Regions from separate parts of the Methylomonas sp. 2F7 genome, predicted to be linked through region 2. Evidence: riboswitches for the same ligand, from Rfam matches in the RefSeq annotation. Region 2 holds a riboswitch; the other holds the start of a gene.
The links. A riboswitch is a leader RNA that binds a small molecule or an ion and turns the genes downstream of it on or off. The one in region 2 is predicted to bind cobalamin.

Region 1: it holds a riboswitch for cobalamin, as region 2 does, so the genes downstream of both, ACR64Q_RS08700 (CbtB domain-containing protein) here and ACR64Q_RS22055 (TonB-dependent receptor domain-containing protein) in region 2, are expected to answer to the same signal.

What each region holds. Positions count from the first base shown of each region.
Region 1 covers NZ_CP195203.1:1,909,225-1,913,615, forward strand. The annotation lists gene ACR64Q_RS08690 (flagellar transcriptional regulator FlhD) at 1-312, opposite strand, end outside; gene ACR64Q_RS08695 (hypothetical protein) at 414-1,397, shown strand; cobalamin riboswitch at 1,478-1,607, shown strand; gene ACR64Q_RS08700 (CbtB domain-containing protein) at 1,696-1,872, shown strand; gene ACR64Q_RS08705 (CbtA family protein) at 1,874-2,521, shown strand; gene ACR64Q_RS08710 (cobyrinic acid a,c-diamide synthase CobB) at 2,524-3,822, shown strand; gene cobM (precorrin-4 C(11)-methyltransferase) at 3,819-4,391, shown strand, end outside.
Region 2 covers NZ_CP195203.1:4,893,142-4,897,532, forward strand. The annotation lists gene ACR64Q_RS22050 (hypothetical protein) at 1-305, opposite strand, end outside; gene ACR64Q_RS22055 (TonB-dependent receptor domain-containing protein) at 325-2,148, opposite strand; cobalamin riboswitch at 2,268-2,485, opposite strand; gene fliW (flagellar assembly protein FliW) at 2,623-3,081, shown strand; gene panD (aspartate 1-decarboxylase) at 3,130-3,510, opposite strand; gene panC (pantoate--beta-alanine ligase) at 3,609-4,391, opposite strand, start outside.

The sequences.
Region 1 (4,391 bases), 3.0 Mb from region 2:
CTGTTGTCGATATGCTAGGCAGGCAACGCGGAAATGTCCCGGTCGCAAAGTGACCTGATTTGGGTCACAAACCTCCGGAACCCCCGATAGATATGATTTGGCTTTGTTGAAAATAATTGTCCTATTGCGCTGGCGACGCTTTTTTCGGCAAATAACGGACGGCCAATTTGATAACGCCAGGCTAATTGCAGGGTCCAATGAATTGAATGATCCTGAAATTCTTCTAATCTCGTTCTGCTTACCAGGGACTTTGCCTACAAGAAGTAGAGCCTTAATTGGTGTTTGACCTGAATAATTGCATTCCAAAATCATTTTTATATTGCTTATCTTGAATTTGTTATGGAGGAAATTGTTATGAATCGGCTATTCGCTAACCAGACAACTACTGCTGGTTACCTGGTTTGGGGTGGTTTATGCGCGAGGTAATTCAATGCTTGATCGATTGGTTGGATAGCGAGCCAAGCGATGAAAAAGGGCACCGCATATTGCGCGCGTTAGCCCAGGAATCGTTGAAGAAGTCAGAATTCGAAGAGTCGAAGCGCCGGTTCACGGCTGATGAAATCGTCGCCGCAGTCGGTGAATCTATAGGAATTTCCGATCCTAAAAAGTGGATCGATTGGCCGGGTTCGTTGAAGAAATATTGCGAAACCCGAGAGCCGCAAATCTTAGAGTTTGCTCGTAAACGTGGGTTGTCTTGTTATGCAAAACCTGACCGTAAAAGCACAAAGGGCGGTCCGGGACAACTCACGACGTTCTATATCAAGGCAGAACCGATACCGGAAATAACGGAAGAAGACCAAGCGATTGACGGCGTCCTTGGCAGGAACAATGCAGCCGATTTGCAAGCCAGCTATCAAATGACTGAACTAGGTGAAGTCAAACCCAGTTGGATCGCGAGTCGGTTATTTCGGCATGGACAAATTGAATTAAGACAATGGCATGTCTGGGTTATAGTGGGTTGGCTAGCAATCATAGCTGGGTTGTCGGTGTTAATTGCTTATGCTGGATGGCTATCGTTATCCTTACCCAGATCCGTGACAACGCAAGATTTGACATTACTGGTCAGTATTTTCGCGATTCCCTATGGTTCCTGGGTAACTATCATCAAGCCTTGGATATTATTGTTGGATGATCGAATTGTCGTAGCCCATGAACTATTCACAAATTTTTATGAACAGTCTGCGCAGTTCGAACTGCTTCGAGACGGAGATTTAAGAGTAATTCGGTTAGTTCGGTATTCGGCGGCATGTCCCATTTGTGGCGCCACTATTTATCTCGAAAAAGGCGAGCCGGATTATCGGCGCAGGTTGGTGGGGCGGTGTTATGAAAGCCCAAGAGAGCATGTGTTCAGTTTCGATCGAATCACGCGTTGCGGGCGATTACTGGTTGATCGATAACTTGTCGAGAGGAACTGCTGCCGCACAGTTTATTCTTATTTCAATACATTTCATTTGCCCTACGACTAGCTGCGGCATACAATCGCCGCTGGTTTTAAGGTTCCCGCTCTTGGCGGGTGAAACTGGAAGTCGGTTAAATGCCGACGCTGCCCCCGCAACGGTAGGTGATTCGTCACGAGCCCGGAGACAGGCCTAAAACTGTAGTCAACAGTATTGCGGAGGGCGATCTGTCAAATCGGTTTTTTTTGGTTTGTCTTTCCCTCTGTTATTCCGTCCACCTTATTCGGAACAGACAACCATGAAAACACTTGCAGCATCTACCACCCTTTCTTCCTCAAAAATCCTGCCTGGCCTGAGTGCTATTGTTTTGGGTCTGACCGTCGTTTTAGGTTTGGGTTTCTTGCAGGACGCCAACAACTACCTACATAACGCCGCCCACGACGGACGTCACAGCGCTGCTTTTCCTTGCCATTAACATGGCGGATTTTCGTAAGTTGGTTGCGGCGTCGCTACTGGCTGGACTATTGGGCGGCTTGTTACTCAGCGTGCTCCAACACTATCAAACCTTGCCCTTGATTTTGGCCGCCGAGCAATTCGAAACACCATCGGCCGAGCATGCGCATGACTGGCAACCGACGGACGGCTGGCAACGCAATGGCTTTACTTTGCTGTTCAATGGCCTGACCGGCTTCGGCTTTGCCTTGTTTATCAGTGTCGCCCTGTACTGGCGGGATCAACACGGTTACCTGTACGGACTCGGCTGGGGTTTGGCCGGTTATTTGGTATTTTTTGTCGCGCCATCATTGGGCTTGCCGCCGGAGTTGCCGGGTACTGACAGCGCCGAATTGCATAGTCGCCAAGCGTGGTGGCTTTTTACGGCCGCCGCTACCGCGATTGGCTTGTTTGGTCTGTTTTTGACCAAACAGCGCTGGCTGCAAATCGGCGGCGCTGGCTTACTGGCCTTACCGCATCTGATCGGCGCACCGCATCCGGAGGTTGCTCAGGCTTTAGCGCCCGAAGCCTTACAACAGCATTTTGTGGTGTTGACATCCATCAACAACGCTATTTTCTGGCTGACCTTAGGCGCAATATCGGGCCGATTGTTGCGTAAAGTAACGTTTTAGTGATGAATGCTACCGCAACACGCCATTGCCCGGCGATATTGATCAGCGCCCCTGCCTCCGGGCAAGGCAAAACCACCATAACTGCAGCTTTGGCCTATTACCATCGCCAGCAAAACCGAAAGGTACGCGTGTTCAAAACCGGCCCGGATTTTATCGATCCGCAAATCTTGAGCTTTGCTTGCGGACAACCGGTTTATCAGCTGGATTTATGGATGATGGGCGAAGCGCATTGCCGTGAGATGCTTTATAACGCCGCCGCCGACGCTGACGTTATCTTGATTGAAGGTGCCATGGGCTTGTTCGACGGCGATAGCAGCAGCGCCGATTTGGCACAAACACTAGACGTGCCTGTGGCCGTTGTCATCGATGCGGGCGGCATGGCACAAACTTTTGCCGCAGTAGCTTATGGCTTAGCCCATTACCGTGCCAACTTACCGTTTGCCGGGGTCATCGCCAACAAAGTCGGCAGTCCTAGTCATGCCAAACTGCTAGAAGAAGCGTTGCCGAATAACATGCCTTTGCTGGTGGCGATGGCGAAAGACGACGCGGTCGGCTTACCTTCGCGACATCTGGGTTTGTTGCAGGCCGACGAAATCGGCGATCTCGATCTTCGCCTGGCGCGAGCCGCCGAATTGCTCGGCAGTCTTGCGCCGTGCCGATTGCCGGAGCCGGTCACCTTCGCGCCGATTACTACCGATCCGCCGCCGAAATTGCTGACTGGTAAGCGTATCGCGGTAGCTCGCGATGCCGCATTTTCGTTTATCTATCAAGCAAATCTGGATTGTTTGCAAGCCATGGGCGCTGAACTGACGTTTTTCTCGCCGCTCGCAGACCACGTATTACCCGAGGCAGACAGTGTTTATTTGCCCGGCGGTTACCCGGAACTACATCTCCAAACATTGGCCGACAATGTCGCCATGAAACAAGCCTTGCAGCAACATCATCAAGCCGGTAAACCGATTTACGCCGAATGTGGCGGTTTTTTATATTTGCTGGAACGTTTGGCCGATAAAGACGGCAATGCGGCAGCGATGGCAGGATTACTACCCGCTAGCGCGCAGATGCAAAAACGGCTGGTCAATCTTGGCATGCACAGCGTGCAGTTGGAACAAGGTGAAATTCGCGGGCATAGCTTTCATCACTCGCAACTGGAAACCACACTGCAGCCGTTCACCGAATCGAAGCCCCAACGCAATCGTCGCCGTAACGAAAACTTTTATCAGCTGGGTTCGTTGCAAGCGTCTTATCTGCACACCTACTTTCCGTTCAACCCCCAGGTCGCGGCTGGATTTTTTCTATGAGCATTCAACCTAAAGTGTGGTTTGTCGGCGCAGGTCCCGGTGATCCTGATTTAATCACTGTCAAAGGTCGCGACTTAATTGCCAAAGCGGATGCCATTTTGTTCGCAGGCTCTCTGGTACAGGCCGCAGCGACGCAATGGGCCCCAAGCACTTGCGTGATCAAAGATTCCAAAGACATGACTTTGGAGCAGATTACCAACTGGCTGACCGAACAAGCCGGTCCGGGCAAAACCGTCATTCGCCTGCAAACCGGCGACCCTGGCTTGTACGGTGCATTGATTGAAATGGTGCAACCACTGGATGCGGCCAACATTGCCGTCGAAGTAGTGCCGGGCGTCTCGTCGGCGTTTGCTGCGATGGCTTGCGCAGTCGAAAGCCTGACCTTACCCGAAGTCACGCAGACCGTGATTCTTACCCGTGTTGAAGGCCGCACGCCGATGCCGGACGGTGAATCCTTGCAAGAACTGGCCAGCCATCACACCACGCTGTGCCTGTTTTTATCGATCACCTTGTTGCCCTTGATCGAACGCGAATTAAAAGCCGCCAACTGGGCTGATGATTCCCCGGTA
Region 2 (4,391 bases):
CGGCACCATTTGCCACCCAGCCACATTGCGCCATAAGAAAACACCAGAAACCCGTAAGCCTTTGACACGCAAAAATCGCTGACGCCGAGTTTAGTGATCGCCAAATAATCAATGAGCACCGCTTCAGCTAGCAAAAAGGCGAACAAATAGCGACCGCCTAGCCATAAGCCGGCGAAAAAAAACACCGCCAGCGAAGCGTCCGGCAACGCAAACGGCGTACCGAAATGGTGAAAGCGGGTGGCAGCCATCAACGCCATCAGCGCTACCGCGCCGGGTTTGACAGCCAGGGTTTGATTCAGATTCATAGGGTTCTCCAGAAAAGGTTTAGTAATTGTAATGGATCGAAAAATAGAAATTTCTACCGAAGCTGTTATAGGTGTTAACCGTTTGATAGCGTTTGTCGAACATATTATTCAGTTTGGCGCTTAACATCCAATTTTTGTCGATGCGATAAGCGGTGCGCAGATCGGCGGTCATGAAGCTGCCCAACCGCACGGTATTGGTACTATTATCGAAACGTTCGCCCTGAGCCAGCACGGAGGCGCCAATATCAACGTCGCCAAACGAACGCGAGACATCATAGGATAAGCTTTCCGTCACCCGACGCGGCAGACGCAAATTGGTCTGTCTATCTTTGGGCGTCATCAGGTTCATGCTCAACTTATTGTTCCAGCCGAAAATTTGCGTGGACACTTCCGCTTCTATGCCGTCTATTTGCGCCTTGCCGATATTTCTGGCAGTGGATGGCGTACCACTGAATACAATCAAATCCTCGATATTGGTGTGATAAGCGCGCAGTTCCCAATTTGCACAATCGTGACGTCCGGCAAAACCGGCTTCGAAACTGGTGGATTTTTCCGGCCGCAAACCAGGGTTACCGAAGCCGGGGAAGTATAACTGATTGAAAGTCGGGGCCTTGAAGGCATTGCCGAAACTGGCAAAAGCGCTGAGACCGTAATCCCAATTAAACCGCCAGCCAAAATTGCCGGTGACGCTGTCGCCGAAAGCCTGGTTTTCGTCCCAACGCAAAGAAGCATTCAAAAAATGCTTATCGAAAACGCGGCTATGCAGCTCGGCAAATGCGCCTACATCGTAGCGGGACGTTTCCGCGTAACGCGTGGTGCTGTCGATTTCATCAAAACGGTAGTCGGTGCCCAGCGTTAATTGGTGATCCTTATGCAAGGCCAATTCATTCAACCAGCTCGCATTCCAGCGCGTGGTGTTGAAACGACTGGTAAATCGACCGTTATGCCGAAATTGATCGGCATCGTCCACGCTTTGTCCTATGCGTAATGTGGACCGCCACATATCACTGAAATTAGCGCTGGCGGTCGCCCCCAGCGTCTGATTGACAAACTCAGTGGTGCTACTGATGGAGTTGTCTATCTCGGTTTCACCTTCGGCCCGCAGGAAAAACGCCTCCAGCTCGGTACCATTGTCGAACCGGTAACCGGTTTTGGCATTCAAACTGGTGTTGTTATAGCCGTCGCGGTCCGGATTATAGCCACTCGCGACGCTGACACCGCTCAAAGCATTGATACCCTGGCTACCCAATTGAGCGGCCCCCAAGCTATACCAAGCCTTACCCCATTTGCCGCTGACGGCCGCCGAGCCATTATACGTGTCGTAAGAGCCGCCGCCGGTTTCCAGTGCGATGTGCGGCCGTTCGCTGTTGCCGCCTTTACGGGTAAATATCTGAATCACCCCGCCAATCGCTTCCGAACCATAAAGGCTGGATTGCGGGCCGCGAGTAATTTCCACACGTTCGATTTGATCGATGGGAATAAACTGAAACGCGCTGGTGCCGGTGGTCACCGAGCCGGCCTTGATGCCGTCGATTAAAACCAGTACATGATCGGAGTTAGTGCCGCGCAGATAGACGTTGGTGTCCTTGCCGTAACCGCCGCTTTGCACCATATCGACACCCGGCGTGCCTTTCAGTAACTCGGGTAGGGTTCTAACCTGAAGTTTCTCTATATCCTGGCGCGTATAAACCGTCATCGCCGTGGCCAACTCGTTCTGACGAGTTTCGGTTCGAGTAGCCGTGACAACTGTCTCGGCAAGGTTAATCGCCTCGTCGCTAGTCGCCGCCAACACCGTAAAAGGCGTACTCGCCAGAAATAAAGATCTGTATAAAATTGATTGCATATTGTCCTCTGCGCCCGCCGCGCATCCGGGTGAAAAAGGACAGAGGAAAAACGGAAAACGAAAAAGGCGGAGGCAGGCTAGGCATGGACTCAGACCATTCCGTAAACAGCCCTCCGCTGTCTCGAATGATCTTCCGGGCCAGTCTCCGGGCTTATAAGTGGCTTTACGCCTGATCTACGACCTTCCCATGCAAAGCGCACAGTGGCAAAAACGCAGCTCTTTACTTATCTACCGTTGCGGGGGCAGCGTCGGCATGGGCGGTTAAAACCGCCGCACCGACTTCCTGTTTAAGCTTGGCCGAGAAAACGGCGCAAACACCTGAAAGAAGCGCGCAATTGTAGGGAGTTGGGCGCGATAAAGCAAGAATACCTGGTAGTTACCGACAATCCGCATTGCAAATACCCCTTTCCGTGCTATACATTGGTGCATTGATTAATGCTGTTAACTTAGACTTCAACGAATACGGGCGGGACTATGGAAATTCAATCGAAATTGTTAGGCAACCAAGACATCAATCCGGACACAATCATCAATTTTCCGCGCGGCCTACCCGGTTTCGAAGATCAGACCCGCTTTAAGTTATTTCATCAGGAAGGCAGCGAAATAGTGTTTTGGCTGCAATCGGTCGATAACGCGGAGCTAACCTTTTCCGCGGCGCATCCGGCCAATTTCAACATCAATTACAACTTTACGGTAACCGATCCGGAAGAAGCGCTGTTGCAAATAGAGCCGGGCGACGAGTTGGTGATTTTAATTCTACTGCACAAGGACAACGAGCAGGATAACGGCAAGCCGACTATCAAAGGCTCAATCAAGTCGCCGATATTGATCAACGCCAACAAACGCATCGGCATGCAAAAAGTATTGGTGGCTATTGAGCAAAGCATCACCCTGACCGAGAAAGTCAGCGAAATAGACGTATCGGAAGCTTAAAAATGCAAATAACCGCCGGAGACTGAGTCGCCCCGGCGGTTATTTAAATCAGGCGGCCTGAACAGGAATGGAATGACTGGAATGGCTAATATGATTGTTGCCGTCGAAATACACCAAAGTCGGCTTGTAGTTCTTCAGTTCCTTCTCATCTAGGCTAGCGAACGCGCAGACGATAATCAAATCGCCAGGACACGCCAACCTTGCAGCTGCGCCGTTAATCGAAAACACACCGGAACCTTCTTCGGCGCGAATCGCGTATGTGGTGAAGCGCTGACCATTGTTAATGTTATAAATATGGATTTGCTCGTATTCCCTAATCCCGGAAAAATCCAAAATTTTGCCGTCTATAGCACACGATCCTTCGTAATCCAGCTCGGAATGCGTTACCCGCGCACGGTGTAACTTAGCTTTAAGCATGTTTATGTTCATGGTAAACAAGGTCGAATACTAGGGCCGGCGATTATGCCTGAATTTAACCCTGCTATCAAATTTAAGCATTAGCTTTTACAGGCAAAAAAACAGTAACGTCAGATACTTGTTTTAGAAAAGTAGAGGTTATCGATCAGACGCGTCTTGCCCAGTCTGGCAGCAGCCAAAATCAGCAGATTAGAGTCGCTAGCGTAGGCAGGCAATAAATCCGCGCTACGACAGATACTGAAATAATCGACGGCAAAACCGGCTTGTTGCAGATTCTGCCGCTGCTGTTCAGCCACCGCCGGATAATCGTCATACCCTGCCAAAATATCATCGCGCGCTGCGCACAAGGCTCGATATAGCTTAGGTGCTTGTTGTCTTTGGTGCTCGGACAGATAGCCATTGCGAGAACTCATCGCCAGACCGTCATCTTCCCGAACAGTTGCCACGCCCTGGACTGCAACGGGTATATTCAAATCGGCGACCATTTGCCGAATCAGCGTCAGCTGTTGAAAATCCTTCTCCCCCAGCAGCAGCACATCGGGCTGCACCATATTCAATAGCTTGCAAACCACCAATGCCACGCCGTCAAAATGCCCGGGCCGGCTGGCCCCGCAATGCAGGGCCGACAAGCCGCTGACTGAAATGCCGGTTTGCGTGGCTTGCGGATACATCTCGGTTACCGATGGCAAGAACAGCAAATCGGCGCCGCTGGCTAGCAGTTTTTCTTGATCCTGCTGTTCGGTGCGCGGGTAGCTGGCAAAATCTTCGTTTGGCCCAAATTGGGTGGGATTGACGAAAATACTGACCACCACTTTATCGGCCTCTTGCCTCGCGGTGCTAACCAGTTTGATATGCCCGGCATGCAGATTGCCCATGGTCGGCACGAAACCAAC